DNA from 3 places in the Pseudomonas muyukensis genome. Region 2 is predicted to be linked to each of the others. Evidence: riboswitches for the same ligand, from Rfam matches in the RefSeq annotation. Region 2 holds a riboswitch; each other region holds the start of a gene.
What was found. A riboswitch is a leader RNA that binds a small molecule or an ion and turns the genes downstream of it on or off. The one in region 2 is predicted to bind cobalamin.
Positions count from the first base shown of each region.

Region 1: linked by a shared signal. The riboswitch ahead of KSS95_RS14845 (ABC transporter substrate-binding protein) and the one ahead of KSS95_RS16755 (CbtB domain-containing protein) in region 2 are both predicted to bind cobalamin.
Region 3: linked by a shared signal. The riboswitch ahead of KSS95_RS17700 (TonB-dependent receptor) and the one ahead of KSS95_RS16755 (CbtB domain-containing protein) in region 2 are both predicted to bind cobalamin.

Region 1 is NZ_CP077073.1:3,313,392-3,320,433, forward strand. It holds gene KSS95_RS14830 (OprD family porin) at 1-756, opposite strand, end outside; gene KSS95_RS14835 (ABC transporter ATP-binding protein) at 753-1,559, opposite strand; gene KSS95_RS14840 (FecCD family ABC transporter permease) at 1,556-2,572, opposite strand; gene KSS95_RS14845 (ABC transporter substrate-binding protein) at 2,569-3,597, opposite strand; cobalamin riboswitch at 3,711-3,906, opposite strand; gene KSS95_RS14850 (acetyltransferase domain-containing protein) at 3,933-5,099, opposite strand; gene KSS95_RS14855 (substrate-binding domain-containing protein) at 5,602-6,747, shown strand; gene KSS95_RS14860 (substrate-binding domain-containing protein) at 6,853-7,042, shown strand, end outside.
Region 2 is NZ_CP077073.1:3,773,808-3,780,849, forward strand. It holds gene cobN (cobaltochelatase subunit CobN) at 1-2,825, opposite strand, end outside; gene cobW (cobalamin biosynthesis protein CobW) at 2,829-3,896, opposite strand; cobalamin riboswitch at 3,997-4,195, opposite strand; cobalamin riboswitch at 4,257-4,419, shown strand; gene KSS95_RS16755 (CbtB domain-containing protein) at 4,522-4,707, shown strand; gene KSS95_RS16760 (CbtA family protein) at 4,718-5,413, shown strand; gene KSS95_RS16765 (cobalamin biosynthesis protein) at 5,413-5,823, shown strand; gene cobM (precorrin-4 C(11)-methyltransferase) at 5,852-6,604, shown strand; gene KSS95_RS16775 (DUF1272 domain-containing protein) at 6,800-7,042, shown strand.
Region 3 is NZ_CP077073.1:4,021,821-4,028,862, forward strand. It holds gene KSS95_RS17690 (GNAT family N-acetyltransferase) at 1-28, shown strand, start outside; gene KSS95_RS17695 (outer membrane beta-barrel protein) at 146-892, opposite strand; cobalamin riboswitch at 1,053-1,258, shown strand; gene KSS95_RS17700 (TonB-dependent receptor) at 1,368-3,491, shown strand; gene yghU (glutathione-dependent disulfide-bond oxidoreductase) at 4,788-5,627, shown strand; gene KSS95_RS17710 (hypothetical protein) at 5,785-6,366, shown strand; gene KSS95_RS17715 (hypothetical protein) at 6,382-6,966, shown strand.

The sequences.
Region 1 (7,042 bases), 460 kb from region 2:
GGTGCTGGCGAAATAATGCTGGTTCCAGCTGTCCTGGTAACGCGAGGTGTAGAGACTGGCGCTGAGCGTGGCGGACGGGTTCCATACCGCGCCGGCCAGGTCGAACTGCTTGCCCTGGCGGGCATTGGAGTAGTTGACCACGAAGCCCTGGTCGTGGCTGGAGGCGTTGCGATCGGTGCTTTCGTTGAAGTGCCCGGCCACCAGCTTGAGGGTGTCCAGTTCCTGGCTGGTGAGGAACAGGCCGGTGGCGGTTTCGGGCAGCAGGCGGCTGTCGGATGAGCTGAACACAGGCGTTTTGACCCGCTGCTCGCCATAGGACAGCACGGTGTTGGAGGCCCGTAGCTTCAGCGCCGCGCCGCCACGGCTGTAGTCGCGCTTGGGATGGCCTTGGTTGTCCAGCCCCAGCAGCCGCGCCTTGCCGGCACGGCCACCGCCGCTGTCCAGCTGCATGCCGAGGTAGGCATGGGCATCCACGCCGACACCGACCAGGCCCTGGGTGAAGCCCGAGTTGAACGTGCCCATCACGCCATAGGCCCATTCCTCGGCCTTGCCGTTGCGCTCGGCGCGCGGCTTGTAGGCGTTGCGCGCGCCGCTGTTGCGCCCGCCATGGCGATAGTCGCGCTGGTCGAAGACGCTGCGGTTGAGCAACTGCCAACGGCTGTCGGCGAGCCAGCCTTTGCCCTGGGACTGGCTGGAATCGGCCAGGGCCAGGGGCGTCAAGCTCAACAGGGGCAGGGCGAGGACGAGGGGCTTCACGGGCGGTTTCCGCGCTCAGGGGCGCGAAAGCGCAGGATGCGCGCGCCATCGAAAGGGTCGATGAGGTAATGGGCGTGCACGCCGAAGGTACTGAGCAGGCGTTCGGCTGTCAGTACCGCCGCCGGTTTGCCGAGGGCCACCAGGCGGCCCTGATCGAGCACGGCCAGGCGGTCGCAGGTCAGCGCCTGGTTGAGGTCGTGCAACGCCACCAGGGTGGTTATCGGCAGCGCCTGGACTTGGCCGAGCAAACTCAGCTGGTGCTGGATGTCGAGGTGGTTGGTCGGCTCATCCAGCAACAACACCTGCGGGCGTTGCGCCAGGGCCCGGGCGATATGCACGCGTTGGCGTTCGCCGCCGGACAGCTCGGCCCAGCGGCGTTGGGCCAGGTGGCTGGCGTCGACGTCGGCCAGTGCCTGCTCGACGATGGCACGCTCGCCGGCTCCGAAGGGGGCCAGGGCCGATAACCAGGGGGTGCGGCCCAGGGCGACGGCGTCGAACACGCGGATCGCATCCAGGGTGTCGGCTTGTTGTTCGACCAGCGCCAGCGCCTGGGCGATACGTCGGCGGGGCAGGGCCGCCAGGGGCGTGCCGAGCAACTGGACGCTGCCGCTGCTGGGCGCGCGCAGCCCGGCCAGCAGCTTGAGCAAGGTGGATTTGCCGGAACCATTGGGGCCGACCAGGCCGAGAGTCTCGCCGGGCTTGACGGCCAGATCGATACCATGCAGCACCTCGCGCCCGCCCAGACGCAGGCGCAGGCCCTGGCAACTGACGGGGGCCATTGCGGGGCTGTGCAGCGCGGTCATGGGCGCCCCCGACGGCTGACCAGGATCAGGGCGAACAGCGGCGCGCCGATCAACGCGGTGACCACCCCCACAGGGATCACCTGGCCGCTGATCAGCGTGCGCGAGAGGATGTCGGCGACGATCAGGAACAACGCCCCGCCCAGCGCGCTGGCCGGCACCAGGCGGCTGTGCCCGGGGCCGAGCAACAGGCGCAGGGCATGGGGGATGACCAGCCCGACGAAACCGATGGCACCGACGATCGACACCATCACCGCGGTCACCAGCGCCGCGCAGCTGATCAGCAGCAGTTGGGTGCGGCGCACCGGCACGCCGAGCGAGGCGGCGGAATCGGCGCCGAAGGTGAAGGCATCCAGGGCCCGGCGATGGCCGAGGCAGACCAGCAGCCCCAGCACGGCCACCGGCACCGCCAGGGTCACCGCCGGCCAGCGCACGCCGCTGAGGTTGCCCAGCAGCCAGAACAGGATGCCGCGGGCCTGTTCGGCGGTGGCGGACTTGGTGATCAGGAACGCGGTGAGCGCGTTGAACAATTGCGAGCCGGCGATCCCGGCAAGGATCACCTGGGCATTGTCATGGCGGCTGGCGCTGGCCCGCGACAGCGCCAGCACCAGGGCAAAGGCCGCCAGCGCGCCGAGGAAGGCGCCGCCGGACAGCGACAGCGCCGCGCCACCCAGGCCGAGCAGGCCGACCGCCACGGCACCGGTCGAGGCCCCGGCGGACAGACCCAGCAAATACGGCTCGGCCAGCGGGTTGCGCAGCAACGCCTGGAGAATCACCCCGCAGGTGGCCAGGCCAGCGCCGCAGGCAGCGGCCACCAGGGTGCGTGGCAAGCGGTAGTTCCAGACGATGCCGGCGTCGATCGGGTCGAGCGGATAGCCCGCCTGCCACAGGTGATTGGCCAGCACCTGCCAGACCACTTCGGCGCCCACCGGGGTTTCGCCGATGGCGATCCCGGCGAGCATGGCCAGGCTCAGGGCGAGCAGCGCGAAGGCGCCAAGGGGCAGCAGGCGACTCATGGTTGCGCCGCACTACCGCTGGCGAAGGCCGTGGACAGCACTTGCAGCCCGCGGAACAGGCGGATGCCGGCCTGCATGGCGTCGGCGTCGAGGACGATGATGCGGCCCTGTTTCACCGCATCCATGTTGCGGGTCAGCGGGTCGCTGCGCAGAAATTCGAGTTTCTTGCGATAGTCATCGGCGGGGTAGCGGCGCCGGTCCATGCGCGCGATGATCAGCCAGGTGGGATTGGCCTTGGCCAGGGTTTCCCAGCCGACGGTCGGCCATTCCTCGCTGGACTCGACCACGTTGCGCACGCCGAGGGTCTGCAGCATGAAGTCGGCCACGCCCTGGCGGCCGGCGACGTAGGGGTCGAGCGCCAGGTCGGCGCTGGAGAACCAGAACAACGCGCTGGTGTGCGTCAGGTCCTTGCCCGCCAGTTGTTGCTGCGCCTGCTGCAGGCTGCCCTGGAGCGCCGCGTTGAGGACGGCGCCGCGCGCCTGCACGTCGAAGATCTCGGCCAGTTGGCTGATGCTCTTGTAGATGCTCTGCACCTTGAACGGTTGCAGGCGGGTGCCATCGGCGCCCACCAGGTTGTCCTTGCCTTCGCAATCGGACGGCAGCAGGTAGGTGGGAATCTGCAATTCGGCGAACTGTTCGCGGGTGGCGACCGCGCCTTGGGCACCGACCATCCATTCGAACTGCACCGCCACCAGTTGCGGACGCTTGGCCACCACCGCCTCGAAGCTCGGTTCGTTGTCGGCCAGGCGCTCGACCTTGTCGTTCTGCGCCTGGAACTCGGGCAGCACGTTGTTGAACCACAGCGAAGTGCCGGCCAGGCGTTCGCCCAGGCCCAGGGCATAGAGCAGTTCGCTACCGGCCTGGCCGATGGTCACCGCGCGCTCGGGCGCCTGGGCGAAGGTCTGGGGCACGCCGCAGTTGTCGAGGGTCAACGGATACTGGGTGGCACTGGCCTGGCCATTATCGGCCTGGGCCAGCGCGGACAGGGTCAAGCCGGCGACTACGGTGGCGAGGTGGGGCAACATGGTGGGGCGGTCTCCTGTCTTGCGCTGTGCGGTCATGGGCACGGACAGGCATCGCCGGGCGCGAGCCAGAGGCTGCAAGCGCAAGGCGGATGACCATCCCGGACACCCCGCCGGTTGGTGAACACGTGCCGGCAGGTCTCCTGACTAGTGCGTCCAGGCCCGGCGCCGGCCTTCCCGGATGGATCATCCAGTGGCATCGATGGCGAGGGCTCGGCACCTACAGTTGCGGGGGCAGTTCCGTTCGGCGCGCTGGGCGCGCCTGGGATTCCCTTTTGATTCCGTGTGGAAACCGGCGGGCGGCATGGTAGACCATCGCACCGCCGGGCGAAACGCCTTTACAGGTACTTGAGCCAGGCCAGGTCGCGGCGCCGCGCCTTCAGCCGGGCAAAGCCACGCACCGGCAGGTACAGCGCGGCGGCCAGCAACAGGGCCAGCAGCCAGACCGCGGCGATACCCTCGAAACCGAAATAGTCGCCCTGGTTGCGGCCGAACAGGGCGACGCTGGCCAGGTACAGCCCCTTGAGCACATACAGGTGCAGCAGGTAGAAGAACATCGGCGCCGCGCCGAACACCGCCAGCACGCCGATCCAGCGCGTGCTGCCAGCACGCTCGAAGCCGCGTAGCAACAGCAGGCCGGTGCCCAGGGTCAGCGCCAGGAACAACAGCGAAGGCGGGTACTTGGTGATGTTGAAGAAGCTCATCAGCGTCTGCGTAACATTGGGGTAACTGTTCCAGGGCGTTTCGCCGTAACCGTTGAGCAGGCGCAGTGCGACGAAACCCAGCAGGGCCAGAGCCCCGGCCAGCAGCAGCCGCCGTTGGCGGGTATCGGCCTGGCTGGCGCGGGCGAACCATGGGCCAAGGGCGTAGCCCAGGGCAATCACGCCGATCCACGGCAACAGCGGATAGGATGTGCGCAGGCGCAGGCTGTCGGTGACCACCCACCAGCCGCGATCGTGCAGGACCGCCCACGGCACATGCAGGGCCGATGCCGGCGCGAAGTGCAGGCCATCGAGCAGGTTGTGCCCCGCGACGATCAACACGCCCAGGGTGATAAGCGCCGGACGTGGCAGCCATACCAGCAGCGCCAGGGCGATCATGCTCAGGCCGATGGCCCAGATCACTTGCAGGTAGACCACGGTGGGTGGCAGCTGGAAGGTCCAGGCGAAGTTGACCAGGGTGAACTCCAGCACCACCAGGAACAGCCCGCGCTTGAACAGAAACGCCGAGACATCGCCACGGCCCTGGTGCTTTTCGCCGTACAACCAGGCGGACAGCCCGGTGAGCAGCACGAACACCGGGGCGCACAGGTGCGCCAGGGTGCGGCTGGCGAACAGGCTGGGGTCGGTGGCGTCGATGGTCATCGGGTCGCTGACCTGGCGGTGCAGGAAGAAGGTTTCGCGCACGTGGTCCAGGAGCATGAACAGGATCACCAGGCCGCGCAGGGCGTCGATGCTTTGCAGGCGTTGGCTGGGCAAGGGGGAAGGGGTAATGGCGCTGGTCATTGGCTGGGATCGTAGGCAGGAATGGCGTTCAAATGAAATGTTATCGTATTACATTTTATCAGCGCCTGAATAGTTCGATTTCGCCTGGCGGGCCACCAGGTGTTCGCCGTGGGTGATGCAGCGCCTATTAGACCGAGCGCCGCCCGCGCGGCGCTCGATCTGACAGACGCTGCATCACTCACGGCGAACACGCCCTGCACTGAAACTTTTTTCGCTGCCTGGCCAAGCTCCCGAGTGCGTTGCGGGCAATCCTCCAGATCACCACCACCCATAACCGCTGGCCTGCCTCCATCACACCCCGGCAAAACCGCCAGAACCACCCCGCGACACCCGAGGTTTTCCCCCTCGAACTCCCGATGTTTTTTCCTTTGCCTGTCACCACAAGCTGCGAATGTTGCCTTCGTGGACAGGCCACCAGCCCCTCTGGATCAGGGTGTACGGCCTCGGCCACAGCAATGCGCGACCCACTCAACGTACGAACACGACGATAGGAGATTGCTTCATGTTTAAGCGTACTGTGATCGCCGCCTCCCTGGTGGCTGCTACCCTGGCTTCGGCCCAATCCATGGCCGCTGTGGTCGGCGGCGGTGCCACCCTGCCTGAGCCGCTGTACAACGGCAACGCCACCTGGGAAGGCATCCTGCCGAGCGGCTTCAGCTACACCGGCGTGGGCAGCGGCGGTGGCAAGACCGCTTTCCTGACCAACGCGCCTGCGTCGATCAACCAGCCTGCCGGCACCAACGTCGACTTCGCCGGTTCCGACTCGGTGCTCAGCGCCAGCGAACTGTCGACCTACAACAGCACCCGCGCCGCTGCCTGGGGCAAGCTGGTCCAGGTACCGGCGGTCGGCACCAGCGTGACCATTCCTTACCACCGCAACGGTGTCAGCAACCTGCAGGTCAACGCCACGCAACTGTGCGGCGTGTTCTCCGGCAGCATCGCCACCTGGGGCGCCCTGCTGGGCAACGGCGACACCACCCCGATCAAGGTGATCTACCGTGCCGGCAGCAGTGGCACCACCGAACTGCTGGCGCGCTTCCTCAACGACTCCTGCCCGACCGCCTTCTCGGTCAGCAGCACCTTCACCAGCGCCAACGTCGGCGCCGAGCCGAGCACCTGGCAAGCCGTGGCCGGCAGCGCCGATGTGGTCAATGCGGTGAACGCCACCGATGGTGCCATCGGCTACGTCAGCCCTGACTTCGTCGACACTGCCAACAACGCCCAGGTCGCCCGTGTCAGCAAGCTGGCCACCGGCACCGCCGTGCTGCCGACCGTCGACCAGGCGCAGATCGCCCTGGGCAGCGCCACCGCGCCGAGCGCCGACCGTGCCAACCCAGCCAGCTGGGCGGTCACCTTCGGCCGTGGCGCTACCGACAAGCCGGTCCCGACCACCGGCTACCCGATCGTCGGCTACACCAACCTGCTGGTTGGCCAGTGCTACAAGGATGCCGCCGATGCCACCGCAGTTCGCGGTTTCCTCGACGACCTGTACAGCGGCAACCACGACCTGGCCATCGGCATTCACTCGTTCGTGCCGGTGCCACCGGCCTTTGCCGCAGAAGTCAAGAAAGCCTTCATCAGCAACGCTGGCAACGAAGGCCTCGATATCGGCAACAGCAACGTCTGCAACGGTATCGGTCGCTCGTAATACGGCTGTTCCCCAGTGGCCCGCATCCGCTGGATGAGGGCATGACCCTGGCGGTGCCCGTGGGCGCCGCCAGGGTTTTCTTCGTGTGCATCAGGAGCCCGACACGTGTTCAAGCAAAGATCCCTGCAACTGGCCGTACTGGCTTGCGCCGCGCTGGTGGCCGGCAGCGCCTGCGCCGAGGTCAACGGCGGCGGTTCCACGGCGGTGAAGCGCCTTTACACCGGCAATCCGCTGTACCCCAAGCTGCCACGGTTGTTGCCCGATGGCTTCAGCTACAGCGCCGTCAACAGCCTGG
Region 2 (7,042 bases):
AGGATCTCGAAGTCGTCGACCCGCAGGCTGGCGCTGGCCCAGACCGGGCGCACACCCATCAGCGCCATGGCCTGGGCGATATCGTCGCCGCCGGTGCGCATGGTCGCCGTGCCCCACACCGACAGGCCCAGTTGGCGCAGGTGGTCACCGTGGTCCTGCAGGTGGCGTTCGAGGATCAGGTTGGCCGAGGCGAAGCCCAGGCGCCAGGCGGTGGTGGTCGGCAGGTTGCGCACATCGACGGTATAGAAGTTGCGCCCGGTGGGCAGCACGTCCAAGCGCCCGCGACTGGGCGCGCCGCTGGGCCCGGCCGGAACGAAACGCCCAGCCAGGGCGGCCAGCAGGCCGTCCATTTCGGCGTCGCCACAAGCATCGAGGCGCGGCGCGACATCGTCCAGCAAGGCCGCGAGCACCTCGCGCAGCGGTTGCCAGCACGGCGCTTGCGGCAGCTCGACAGCACCGCGCAACGCCTGCTCGATCAGGCTCGACGCCAGCAGCTCGAGGCGTTCGCGGGTATCGCCGCAGGTCCGCCACAAGGCCGCGTCCACCGCCTGCAGCGGCGCAGGCCGCGGCCCGTCCCAGGGCTGCCCCAGGTCGCAGTCCAGTGGATCGAAGCCGAGCCCAAGGGCCTTGGCCAAGGTACGGATCAGGCTGGCGTTGGCCCCCTTGCCATCACCGCGCGCCACCCGCAACAAGGCCAGCAGGGTATCGTTGCGCAAGCGCCCGGCCGGCGATTGGCCGAACACATGCAAACCGTCGCGGATCTGCGATTCCTTGAGGTCGCACAGATAGGTGTCCAGGCGTGGCAGCCACACCGCCGCGTCGTCCAGCTGGCCTTCGAGTTGCAGCTCGCGGTCGATGTGGTTGCGCTTGAGCAGCTCGAGTATGTCCCGTTGCAGCTCCTGGGCCCGACGTGGGTCGAGCAGCTGGGCTTCGTAATATTCGTCGGCCAGCTGTTCCAGGTGACGCAACGGGCCGTAGGTCTCGGCCCGGGTCAGCGGCGGCATCAGGTGGTCGATGATCACCGCCTGGGTACGCCGCTTGGCCTGGGCGCCCTCGCCCGGATCGTTGACGATGAACGGGTAGATGTTCGGCAGCGGCCCGAGCAGCGCGTCCGGCCAGCACTCGGCGGACAGCCCCACGCCCTTGCCCGGCAACCACTCCAGGTTGCCGTGCTTGCCGACATGGACCACGGCATCGGCGGCAAAGCCGTTGCGCAGCCAGAAATGGAACGCCAGGTAGCCATGCGGCGGCACCAGGTCCGGGTCGTGGTACACCGCGCTGTGGTCCACCTGATAGCCGCGCGCCGGCTGGATACCGACGAAGGTCAAGCCATAGCGCAAGCCAGCGACCATCATCCGCCCGCTGCGGAACATCGGGTCCTGCTCGGGCGTGCCCCAGCGCGCCAGCACGGCACGCTGGTTGGCCTCGGGCAGCGCGGCGAAGGCCGCCTGGTAATCGGCCAGGCTCAGGCTCTGGGCGCAGGGTCGCTGGTCGAGGTGGTCGAGGTCGTTGGTCACGCCGCCCAACAACTGATGGATCAGCGCAGTGCCGCTGTCGGGCAGGCCGGCGACCGGGTAGCCCCGGCCCTGCATGGCCCTGAGTATGTTCAACGCCGCGCCCGGGGTGTCCAGGCCCACGCCATTGCCAATGCGCCCGTCGCGGGTCGGATAGTTGGCCAGCACCAGGGCCACGCGTTTTTCCTGGTTGTCCAGGCGCGCCAGCGCCACCCAGCGCCGCGCCAACTCGGCCACGAAGTCCATGCGCTCGGGGTGGGCACGGTAGCAGACCACGTCGGCCTGGCTGCGTTCGCTGCGCCAGGCCAGGTCCTTGAAGCTCACCGGGCGGGTGATGATGCGCCCGTCAAGCTCCGGCAAGGCAATGTGCATGGCCAGGTCGCGGGCACCCAGGCCCTGCTCGCTCTGCTCCCAGCCGGGCCGGTTGTCCTGGGCGCAGATTGCCTGCAACACCGGCACGTCGCGGCGCAGCGGGCGCAGGTTGGGCTGCTCTGGGCTGGACAAGGCAAAACCGGTGGTGTTGATCACCACCTCGGCCTGCACCTCGTCGAGCCAGGCTTGCACCTGCTCCAGACAGGCGTGCTCCTTGAGGCTGGCCACGGCGATCGGCAGCGGGTTGAGCCCGCACGCCTGCAAGCGCTGGCAGAACACATCGATGAACGCGGTGTTGGCCGCCTGCAGGTGCGAGCGATAGAACAGCAGCGGCGCCACCGGGTACTCGGGGTTCCACTCGCCGTACCAGTCCTGCAGCACGGCACTGGCGCGGGCCGGGTGATAGACCGCCGTGCGCGGCAGCGGCTGGGGCTCGTCCCAGGGGTAGTCACGCCCCAGCCATTGGCTGGCCAGGCACTTGAACAGGTTGAGCGCGTTGGCCTTGCCACCCTGGCGCAGGTAGTGCCACAGGCGCTCGGCCTGGGCCCCGCGCAGCGTGCCCAGGTCGGTGAGTTCCGGGTCCGGGCGGTCGTCGCCCGGCACCAGGACCAACTGCACGCCACGGCTGGCGAGGGCCACCAACTGCTCGACGCCGTAGCGCCAGTAGCCGACACCGCCATGCAGCGAGACCAGGACCAGCTTGGCATGGCGCAGGACCTGGTCGACATACAGGTCGACCGAGGCGTGGTTCTGCACCTGCATCGGGTTGGCCAGGCGCACGCTGGGAAAATCGTCCGGCAACTGCTCGGCGGTTTCGGCCAGCAGTGCCAGATGGGAGTCGCCGCTGCAGAGGATCACCAGCTCGGCAGGTGTCTGGCCGAGATCGGCAATGCTGTCGTCCGGCACGAAGCCGCCGGGCTGGGTCCGCAGCAGGTGCATGGGTCAGGCGCCCAGGGCCTGGCGCAGGCGCGCTTGCAGCTGCACGGCGTCAAGGTCCTGGCCAATCAGTACCAGGCGGGTGATGCGCGCTTCATCGCTGCGCCAGGCGCGGTCGAAGTGCTTGTCGAAACGGGTGCCCACGCCCTGGATCAGCAGGCGCATCGGTTTGCCGGGGATGGCGGCGAAACCCTTGGCGCGCAGGATGCCGAATTCACCGACCAGTTGGCTCAGGGCATCGAGCAGCAGGCTTTCGTCGGCCTCGGGCAGGTCGATGGAAATCGAGTCGAAGGCATCATGATCGTGGTCGTCGTGATCGTCACCGTCGTGGTGCGAATCATGATGGGTGCGACGGCCATCGATATGCGCCTCGGACTCGGCGCCCACGCCCAGCAGCACGTCGAGCGGCAGGCGGCCACTGCTGGCCTCGATCACCTTGACCGCCGGCGGCAGTTCCTCGGCCACCTCGGCGCGCACCCCGGCCAGGCCGGCGGCGTCGATCAGGTCGGCCTTGTTCAGCACCACCAGGTCGGCGCTGGCCAACTGGTCGGCGAACAGCTCGTGCAGCGGCGACTCATGGTCCAGGTTGGGGTCGAGCTTGCGCTGGGCGTCGACCTGCTCGGGGTAGGCGGCGAAGGTGCCGGCAGCCACCGCCGGGCTGTCGACCACGGTGATCACCGCATCGACCGTGCAGGCGTTGCGGATTTCCGGCCACTGGAAGGCCTGTACCAGGGGCTTGGGCAGGGCCAGGCCGCTGGTTTCGATCAGGATATGGTCCAGGTCGCCGCGACGGGCCACCAGCTCGCGCATCACCGGGAAGAACTCCTCTTGCACGGTGCAGCACAGGCAGCCATTGGCCAGTTCGAAGACCCGGCCCAGCGCCTCTTCCTCGGTGCAGCCGATGCTGCACTGCTTGAGGATCTCGCCGTCGATGCCCAGTTCGCCGAATTCGTTGACGATCACCGCGATACGGCGGCCCTGGGCGTTGTCGAGCATGTGGCGGAGCAAGGTGGTCTTGCCCGAGCCGAGAAAGCCGGTGACGATGGTGACGGGGAGCTTGGCCAGTGTTTTCATGTCGCGTTGCCCTTGGCGGCTGTGGCGCGGGCATGCGGGACGGCGGCCGCGGCCATGCTGGCCGGGCGCGTTCGCCACCGGATCACCCCGCCCGGTTGAAAGTCGAAAACGTCGCGAGGCAGGTCTCCTGGCTTGCACCAATCCGGCGTCGGGGCCGGTGGCTCGGCGCCTTCCCGCGCGCCTGCGCAGTGGCTGTGCCGAACCTTTCAGTGCCTACAGTTGCGGGGGCAGCCGCGGCTTGTACCGCGTTCCCGTCTTAGCTCAGGCCAGGCCTGAGAACCTCGAAGCGGCAAGGCTACGCATCCACCCGACAACGGTCAACCGCCGCCGCGATTGACGCCGGCTACGCCCCGTGATTTGCTAGCGCATTGCCTGCAGGTGCCCCCAGCCGGGGGTGAAACGGGAAACCGGTGCGTCACATGGCCTCCAACAGGCCAGGACAAAGCCGGTGCTGCCCCCGCAACGGTAAGCGAGCGCACCCTGCCTCGCCAGCCCGGAGACCGGCCTGCCGTGCTCGATGAACAACCCCGCGGTGGGCGGGTGCTGTCGCATGCCCTGGGCCATCCGTGCCTGGGGGCGTCGCGCTTGCCCGTTGCCCAAAACAAAAGCAGCAGAGGAACGCGTCATGCCTATCACCAGTGCCAAGCACAGCATCGCCACCCCCGTCAGCCTCAGCCAGCGCCTGCTGGTCGCCGTGGGCGCCAGCCTGCTGGGCCTGAGCCTGGTGTACTTCGCCGGCTTCTCGCACATCGAGGCGGTACACAACGCCGCCCACGACACCCGCCACAGCGCCGCCTTCCCCTGCCACTGAGTATCCCTGCATGATCACGCGCATTGCCCGCACCGCGGGCTTCAGCGGGCTGCTCGCCGCCCTGCTGCTGACCCTGCTGCAAAGTTTCTGGATCGCCCCGCTGATCCTCCAGGCGGAAACCTTCGAGAGCGCCGCCCCGGTAGCCGAGCAGCATGAACACGCACCAGCCGAAGCCGGCCACAGCCATGAGCACAGCGCCGAGGCCTGGGCACCGGAAGACGGCTGGCAGCGGGTGCTGGCCACCACCGGCGGCAACCTGGTGGTAGCCGTCGGCTTCGCCCTGCTCCTCGCCGCGCTGTACAGCCTGCGTGAGCCGGGCCGCGTCAGCACCGGGGCGCTCTGGGGCCTGGCCGGCTTCGCCGTGTTCTGCCTGGCGCCCACCCTGGGCTTGCCCGCCGAGCTGCCAGGCACCGCCGCCGCCGACCTGGGCCAACGCCAGGCCTGGTGGATCGGCACCGCCGCCGCCACCGCGGCCGGCCTGGCCTTGCTGGTGTTCAGCCGGCATTGGTTGTTCAAGGTGCTGGGTGTCGTGCTGCTGGTAAGCCCCCATGTGATCGGCGCGCCGCAACCGGCGGTGCACGCCAGCCTGGCGCCAGAGGCCCTGGCCAGCCAGTTCAAGATCGCCTCCTGGCTGACCAACGCCGCGTTCTGGCTGGCCCTGGGCCTGCTCAGCGCCTGGCTGTTCCGCCGCGCCAACCCGGCCTGATGCTCGACTTCAGCCTGCAGCCCGCGCTGTACGCGGGCTTTGGTTGTCGCCGCGGCTGCCCCGTCGAGACCCTGGCGGTGCTGCTGCGCCAGACCATGGCCCGCCACGCCCTGCCCCTGTCGGCCTTGCGCGCCATCGCCAGCATCGACCCCAAGGCCCGCGAACCGGGCTTGCTGGCCCTGGCCGAGCGCCTTGGCGTGCCGTTTTTGTGCTTCGACGCCGCGCACCTGCTGGCTTTCGAGCCGATGCTCAGCCAACGCTCGGCCACTGCCTACGCCCAGACCGGCTGCTGGGGCGTGGCCGAAAGCGCCGCCCTGGCCCTGGCTGCCCGCGCTTCGCCACAACCCAACCTGCACGTGCCGCGGCAGGTCCTTGCCGGCGCTACCCTGGCGCTGGCCATCGGCGGATAATCCGCATCTTTACCTGCAAGGAACCGCCATGACGGTCTACTTCATCGGTGCCGGCCCCGGCGATCCGGAACTGATCACGGTCAAGGGCCAGCGCCTGATTCGCCAATGCCCGGTGATCATCTACGCAGGCTCCCTGGTCCCGCCTGCGCTGCTCGAGGGCCATAACGCCCGAACCGTGCTCAACAGCGCCGAACTGCACCTGGAGCAGATCGTCGAAGCCATGCGCCAGGCCCACGCCGAAGGCCTGGACGTGGCCCGGGTGCACAGCGGCGATCCCAGCCTGTACGGCGCCATCGGCGAACAGATCCGCCACCTGCAGGCACTGGGCATCGACTACCAGATCATTCCCGGGGTCACCGCCACTGCCGCCAGCGCCGCATTGCTGGGCTGCGAGCTGACCCTCCCGGACGTGGCGCAGACGGTGATCCTCACCCGCTACGGCGACAGCTCGCCGATGCCGCCTGGCGAACAACTGGCCGATCTGGCCCGGCATGGCAGCACCCTGGCCATTCACCTGGGGGTCAAGCACCTGGCGCGCATCGTCGACGAGCTTTTACCGCACTATGGCGGCGCCTGCCCGATTGCCGTGGTGCACCGTGCCACCTGGCCGGACCAGGATTGGGCCCGTGGCACCCTGGCGGATATCGTCGAGCGGGTAGCGGCCAAAGGCTTTCGCCGCACCGCGCTGATTCTGGTCGGCCAGGTGCTGGGCGATGCGCCGTTCGCCGACTCCGCGCTGTACCGGGCCGGGCACGCCCACCTGTACCGCCAGGGCAGTTGAAGCGATTGCCGTCGTTGACGACCGCGCCGCCCTGTAGGAGCGGCCTTGTGTCGCGAAAGGGCTGCAAAGCAGCCCCGGCATTGTTGAATTGAATACAGCCATGCCCGAAAAATCGCGAAGACCTTGCAAGGGCTGATTGCCGTCGGGGAAGGCGGCGTTGCACACTGCGTGCAACTTGCCAACGGAATGCCTGCCATGCTCGAACTGCGCCCCAACTGCGAATGCTGCGACCGCGACCTGCCGGCCGACAGCCCGGATGCACTGATCTGTTCGTTCGAATGCACCTTCTGCCGCCCCTGCAACGAGCGCCACTTCCAGGGCCAGTGCCCCAATTGCGGCGGGCAACTGGTGATCCGCCCTACCCGCACCGGCAAGGCCCTGGCCAACAACCCGGCAGCGACCCAGCGGGTCAACAAGCCTCACGCAGCTTGCCCTTGA
Region 3 (7,042 bases), 250 kb from region 2:
GCGGGTATCACGCCGGCGCGGTCGCTGAGCGGCACGCCAGAGGCATAGGCGCCGGTTTGCCGGCGAACACGGGGCACACGGGGCCTGGTTCGCCAGCAAGGCTGGCGCCTACCGATTGCGAGGGGGGGTGAGATCGTTCAGGCGCTTAGAACGCCAACCCCACCTTCACCCCGAACTCGTCCCGCTTGAGCTTGGTGTTGTCCGCCACCGGGGTGTCCTCGTCGAGCTTGTACTCGGTGCGGGTGTAGTACGCCCCCAGTTGCACCGGCATGCCGCCCTGCTGGTTCATCAGCAAGGTGACCTCGGCATAGGGGTTGGTGCGGTCCTTCATGTCGACGCTGTCGCTGCCGTAGTCATCGACCTTCAGCCGCGCACGGCCATCGATGGTACGCCGCGCCCCCACTTCCACGCGCAGGGTCGAGGCGTCGAACTGGTGGTTGTAGCCCAGCGCCGCCTTGGCGAATGGCGACTTGTAGGTCAGCCGCGTATCGAGGTCGTTGATCTCGGGTTCGAAGCGCGTCCAGCTGTAGCCGCCGCCCAGGGTCAGGTCGACGAAGTTGCGCGCATCCAGCGCGGCGCGCCAGCCCAGGTCCAGGTCGGCCTGGGCCTCCTTGAGCTTGTTGTCGCTCTTCTTGCCGTACTTGGCCTCGGCACCGATCTGGTAGATGAAGCCGGATTCGGCGGTCATCTTGTTGCCGAAGGTGGCGAACACGCCGCCCTGACCCATGTGTTGCTTGTCCGATTCGCTGCCGCCCTCGAACTTGAACTTGTCGTAGGCGCCCAGCAGGCCGAGGGTGAACAGCGGATCGCTGCTCGGCGCCGCAGTGGCGGCCAGGGGCGCGCCGAGCAAGGCCAACAGGCAGGAATGACGCAGCAGGTGACGGGTAAACATGCGCAGAAGTCTCCATGACGTGAATGAATGAGCAACGACCGGTTCGAGGCAACGCCACTGGCGAAAGTTCGAAAAAAATTCGACAACTACCGCTAACTCGCTAAGGCGTCACAGATTTTGCGTTCATTCAAACGATTGACTCCCTGCCGGTTCGATGATCAGATGCGCGCCAGTTTCAGGTGTCCTGCGCCGCCGCGCGCAGGGTGAAACGGGAAGCCGGTGCGTCGTTGTCAACGACAAGTCCGGCGCTGCCCCCGCAACGGTAAGCGAGCGAAACCTTCGACACACCACTGTGCACAGGCATGGGAAGGTGAAGGCTTCATGACCCTCGCAAGCCCGGAGACCGGCCTGAGGCTTCACTTGGCAACCCGCGGTGGGCGGGCGCAGGCCGGTATCCGCGTGCGCGCCTGCCTACGCGATTCGCCGTTGCGTGTTCTCCACCGGGATCCATTCATTCCTGCAGCAGTGGAACGACATGTCCCGATTCAACAAGCTTCACACCCTGGCGGCCTGCCTGGCCGTGTCCCTGCCAGCGCTGGCCGACGAACAGCCCGGCGCCTCCCTGACCCTGCCCGCCACGGCCATCACCGACAACCGTGAGCCGCAGGCCGTCGACCTGGCCACCCCGAGCCAAGCCGGCTCGCGCCTGAACCTCAGCGCCCTGGAAACGCCGGCCAGCACCAGCACCCTCACCGCGGCGCAGATCCAGGGGCGCAACAACCAGACCGTGCAGGACGCCGTGACCCGCTCGCCGGGCATCACCTTCATCGGCACCCCGGGCGATGGCGGTACCGGCCTGTCGGCGCGCGGTTTCACAGGCCAGAGCTCGGTGATGACCCTGTTCGATGGCGCGCGCCTGTACGCCGGTGCCGGCACCCTCACCTACCCGGTCGACCCATGGATGGTCGAGCGCATCGAGGTGATCCGCGGCCCGGCCTCGGTGCTGCATGGCGAAGGCGCCACCGGCGCGGTGGTCAACGTGATCCCGAAAAAACCCTTCAGTGGTGACATTCGCAACCACCTGCGCCTGGGTTACGGCTCCTGGGACCGTCAGCAGCTCGGCCTGGACAGCGGCGGCAGCCTCAGCGAACGCCTGAGCTATCGCCTGACCCTGAACCAGCAGGCCGGCAACGGTTGGGTCGACCGCACTGACTCACGCAGCCTGGCGCTGTCGGCCGCACTGCGCTTCGACGCCACGGACGACCTGAGCTTCACCCTGTCCCACGAGCGCGGCGACGCACAACCGGCCAACTACTACGGCACCCCACTGATCGACGGCCACCTGCGCAGCAGCCTGGGCAAGAAGAACTACAACGTCAGCAACGACCAGCAGCGCTACCACGACGAGTGGACGCGGCTGACCAGCGACTGGCAGATCAACGACCACCTCAGCGCCAGCAACCAGCTGTACTACATCAAGAGCCGCCGGCACTGGCGCAATGCCGAGGAGTACAGCTGGGATGGCGCCAGCGGGCAGATCCTGCGTGGCAGTTTCCTTGAGATCAAGCACAACCAGGAGCAGATCGGCGACCTGCAGAGCTTCACCTTCGACCATTCGCTGTTCGGGCTGGCCAGCAAGACCGTGGTCGGGGCGCAGTACAACAAGATCCGTTTCAATGTCGACAGCAACTCACCCTACAACGACGACAGCAAGGACCCGCTCGACCCTTGGCAGCCCGCCCCCGGCGGTTTCCACAGTGGCTCGCCGCTACGCCCGCAGATGCTGTCCAAAACCAGTACCTTTGCTCTTTTTGCGGAAAACAGAACGCAACTGACCGAGCGCCTGTCGCTGGTCACCGGCGTGCGCCGCGACCAGAACCATATCGACCGCGACGACCTCACCAACGGCACCCGCAACGACCGCAGCCTGCGCGGCGGCAACTGGCGTGCCGGGCTGGTGTTCGCCGTCAGCGACGACCTGTCGCTGTACGGCCAGTACTCCACCAGCGAGGATGGCGTCGGCGACCTGTTGACCTTGCGCCCCGAGCAGCGCCTGGAACTGACCGAAGCCAAGCAGACCGAGCTGGGCTTGAAGCAGCGTTTCTGGGAGGGGCGCGGCGAGTGGACGCTGGCGGCGTACCACATCGTCAAGAAAAAGCTGCCGGTCTATGACGTGGTGACCAAGGGCAGCCAGCAAGCCGGCCAGCAGACCTCCGACGGGCTCGAAGCCAGCCTGGAGCTGGCCCTTGGCAACCAGTGGCAGGTGTCGGCGAACGCCGCACTGCTGCGGGCCAAGTACGATGATTTCCTGCAGCGCAGCGGGGGTGTGGTGTACGACCGGGCCGGCAATCGTCCGCAAGACGTCCCGCGCCGCACCGCCAACCTGTGGTTGAGCAAAGGCTTCGGCCAGGCCGTCGACGCCGGTATCGGCCTGCGCTATGTGGACGCGCGCTACACCAGTGCCGCCAACGACGCCCAGGTGCCGGGCTACAGCGTGGTCGACGCCAACCTTGGCTGGCAAGTGCTGCCCGATGTACGCCTGGGGCTGCAGGTGAACAACCTGTTCGACCGCCAGTATGCCCAGTCCAGCTATAGCGGCGAGCAGTGGCTGCTGGGGGCGCCCAGGTCGTACTTCGCCACGGTCGACTACAGCTTCTAGGGCCCCCGCCATGCGCTACTCCTGTAGGAGCCAGCTTGCTGGCGAACCAGGCGACGCGGTGGATGGCACCGGCTATGCCGGTGTTCGCCGGCAAGCCGGCTCCTACGCCCTGTAGGAGTCAGCCTTGCTGGCGAACCAGGCGACGCGGTGGATGGCACCGGCTGCGCCGGTGTTCGCCGGCAAAGCCGGCTCCTACGCCCTGTAGGAGCCAGCCTTGCTGGCGAACCAGGCGACGCGGTGGATGGCACCGGCTGCGCCGGTGTTCGCCGGCAAGCCGGCTCCTACACCCCGTAGGAGCCAGCTTGCTGGCGAAGCAAGCGACGCGGTGGATGGCACCGGCTGCGCCGGTGTTCGCCGGCAAGCCGGCTCCTACGCCCTGTAGGAGCCAGCTTGCTGGCGAAGCAAGCGACGCGGTGGATGGCACCGGCTGCGCCGGTGTTCGCCGGCAAGCCGGCTCCTACGCCCTGTAGGAGCCAGCCTTGCTGGCGAAGCAAGCGACGCGGTGGATGGCACCGGCTGCGCCGGTGTTCGCCGGCAAGCCGGCTCCTACGCCCTGTAGGAGCCAGCCTTGCTGGCGAAGCAAGCGACGCGGTGGATGGCACCGGCTGCGCCGGTGTTCGCCGGCAAGCCGGCTCCTACGCCCTGTAGGAGCCAGCCTTGCTGGCGAAGCAAGCGACGCGGTGGATGGCACCGGCTGCGCCGGTGTTCGCCGGCAAGCCGGCTCCTACGCCCTGTAGGAGCCAGCCTTGCTGGCGAAGCAAGCGACGCGGTGGATGGCACCGGCTGCGCCGGTGTTCGCCGGCAAGCCGGCTCCTACGCCCTGTAGGAGCCAGCCTTGCTGGCGAAGCAAGCGACGCGGTGGATGGCACCGGCTGCGCCGGTGTTCGCCGGCAAGCCGGCTCCTACACCCTGTAGGAGCCAGCCTTGCTGGCGAACCAGGCGACGCGGTGGATGGCACCGGCTATGCCGGTGTTCGCCGGCAAGCCGGCTCCTACGCCCTGTAGGAGCCAGCCTTGCTGGCGAAGCAAGCGACGTGGTGGATGGCACCGGCTGCGCCGGTGTTCGCCGGCAAAGCCGGCTCCTACGCCCCGTAGGAGCCAGCCTTGCTGGCGAACCAGGCGACGCGGTGCCTCTGGCGCTTGGCGGGGTTGCGTCACACCTGAGCCTACCTGTAAAGCCTCGCCATTCGATATCAGTTATGCATCGATTGCATTTGTCCCTCGCGCCGAACCCATGGCATGAATGCAGGTCCACGCCTTTACTTGGCCGCATTCCGCCTTCCAGGAGATTACGCGCATGAGCAAGCCCGAGTACATTCCGCCCAAGGTCTGGACCCACCAGGCCCCCTCTGGCGGCCAGTTCGCCAGCATCAACCGCCCCGTCGCCGGCCCCACCCACGACACACCGCTGCCGGTCGGCAAGCAGCCGCTGCAGCTTTACTCGCTGGCCACGCCCAACGGCGTCAAGGTCACCATCCTCTTGGAAGAGCTGCTCGCCCTCGGCCACACCGGCGCCGAATACGACGCCTGGTTGATCCGCATCGGTGAAGGCGACCAGTTCGGCAGCGGCTTCGTCGCGGTCAACCCGAACTCGAAGATCCCCGCCCTGCTCGACAATAGCGTCGAACCGCCCGTGCGGGTATTCGAGTCCGGCTCGATCCTGCTGTACCTGGCCGAGAAGTTCGGCGCCTTGCTGCCCAAGGCACCAGCCGCGCGCACCGAGAGCCTGAACTGGCTGTTCTGGCAGATGGGCTCGGCCCCCTACCTGGGCGGCGGTTTCGGCCACTTCTATGTGTATGCGCCCGAGAAGTTCGAATACGCCATCAACCGCTTCAGCATGGAAGCCAAGCGTCAGCTCGACGTGCTCGAGCGGCGCCTGGCCGAAAGCCCCTACCTGGGCGGCGACCAATACAGCATCGCCGACATCGCCGTATGGCCCTGGTATGGCCAGCTGGTGCGCGGCAACCTGTATGGCGCGGCGGAGTTTCTTGCCGTCCATGATTACCCGCATGTGCAGCGCTGGGCCGAAGCCATCGCCCAGCGCCCGGCCGTGCAGCGCGGCACCCGGGTCAACCGCACCTGGGGCGAGGAGGCCAGCCAGGTGCCAGAGCGACATAGCGCGGCGGACCTGGGCTGACACGGCTGGCCGCCCAGGCAGGCCAGCCCTGCCCGGGCGACCGGCAAAAACGGTGGCACTTTGCCCTAAAGTTATCGACCACCCAGCCGTAACCCTTGGTCTGACTTAGCTCGATCAAGGATGAAGCGACGTGAAGAAACTGCTGCTGGCCAGCGCCATGAGCGCCCTGCTGTCGATGACCGGTTGCGTCTCGTACAACGTCGTCGGCCCGGTCGGCGCGCCGGCCCATGGCGCCAGCGTCACCAGCCCACGCAGCGCCCAGCTCGCCGATGTGCAGGTCTCGGCGGTGGGTATCGACGCCGCGACCCGCCAGGCCATCAGCCGTTCGCTGACCCACCAGCTCAGCCACTACGTGAGCCAGGCCGGCTACTTCGAGCGCGTCACCGAATACCCCACCCGCCTGGGCACCCAGGACGTCCTGCTGAAGTTCGAGATGACCTCGCTCAAGGGCCATCGCGGCCCGCACCCAGCCTATGTGCCGGGTGCCTTGCTCACCCTGACCCTGTGGATCTGGTGCAACGGCCCGATCTACGTCGACCGCTTCGATGTCGCCGGCAACCTGGTGATCGTCGACCGTGACGGCGTCGAGCTGGCCCGGGCCAAGGACCAGCTCAGCCTCGCGCACAACGTCGGCCTGTATGGCGGCGAGTACTGGGCACCGACGATGGGCGGCAAGCAACTCACCCTCTTGGTCGGCAAGCTGCTCGACCAGGCCACCGTTCAACTGGCCAAACGCTAAAACAGGAAAAACCCGATGACCCTCTTCAAACACGGCTTGCTGCTGGGCGCCCTGCTGCTCGGCGGCTGCGTTTCGTATTCCACCGGCGACCTGGCCCCGGTCGGTACCTGGCCACCGGCTGCCAGCACCGCGCCAGTCAAGCCCAGCGCCTACCTGCGCAACACTTCGCTGTACCAGGTGAACGACGGTGCGGCCGTCGCCGCGGCGGGCGCCCCCGCGCAGCTGTGGGAAAAGGCGATCACCGAGACCTACGAGCAATCCGGGCGCTTTGCCCAGGTCAACACCCACAAGAGCGAAGCGGACCTGTACGCCGAATCGACCCTGCTCAATCACGAGGAGTTCATCACCGCCTCGGCGTTCATCACCGGCTTCACGCTGTTCCTGATCCCCTCCACGGCGAAGAACACCTTCACCTTGCAAACCGTGTTCAAGGACAAGGACGGCCAGGAAGTCGGGCGCATCAGCAAAAGCGAATCGGTGCGCACCTGGATGCAACTGGTGCTGATCGTCGGCCTGCCGTTCCAGGCCGATACCCGTGACGTGGTCCGCGAGCTGGCCCGCAGCACCCTGGACGAGGCCGTGCAGCGCAAGCTGTTGTAACACAAGGCCCTGGCAAGGCAGTGGGCCTGCCCGGCGCAAAGACAGGGGCCACTGCGCGCCCCTTTCGCGGCGCAAG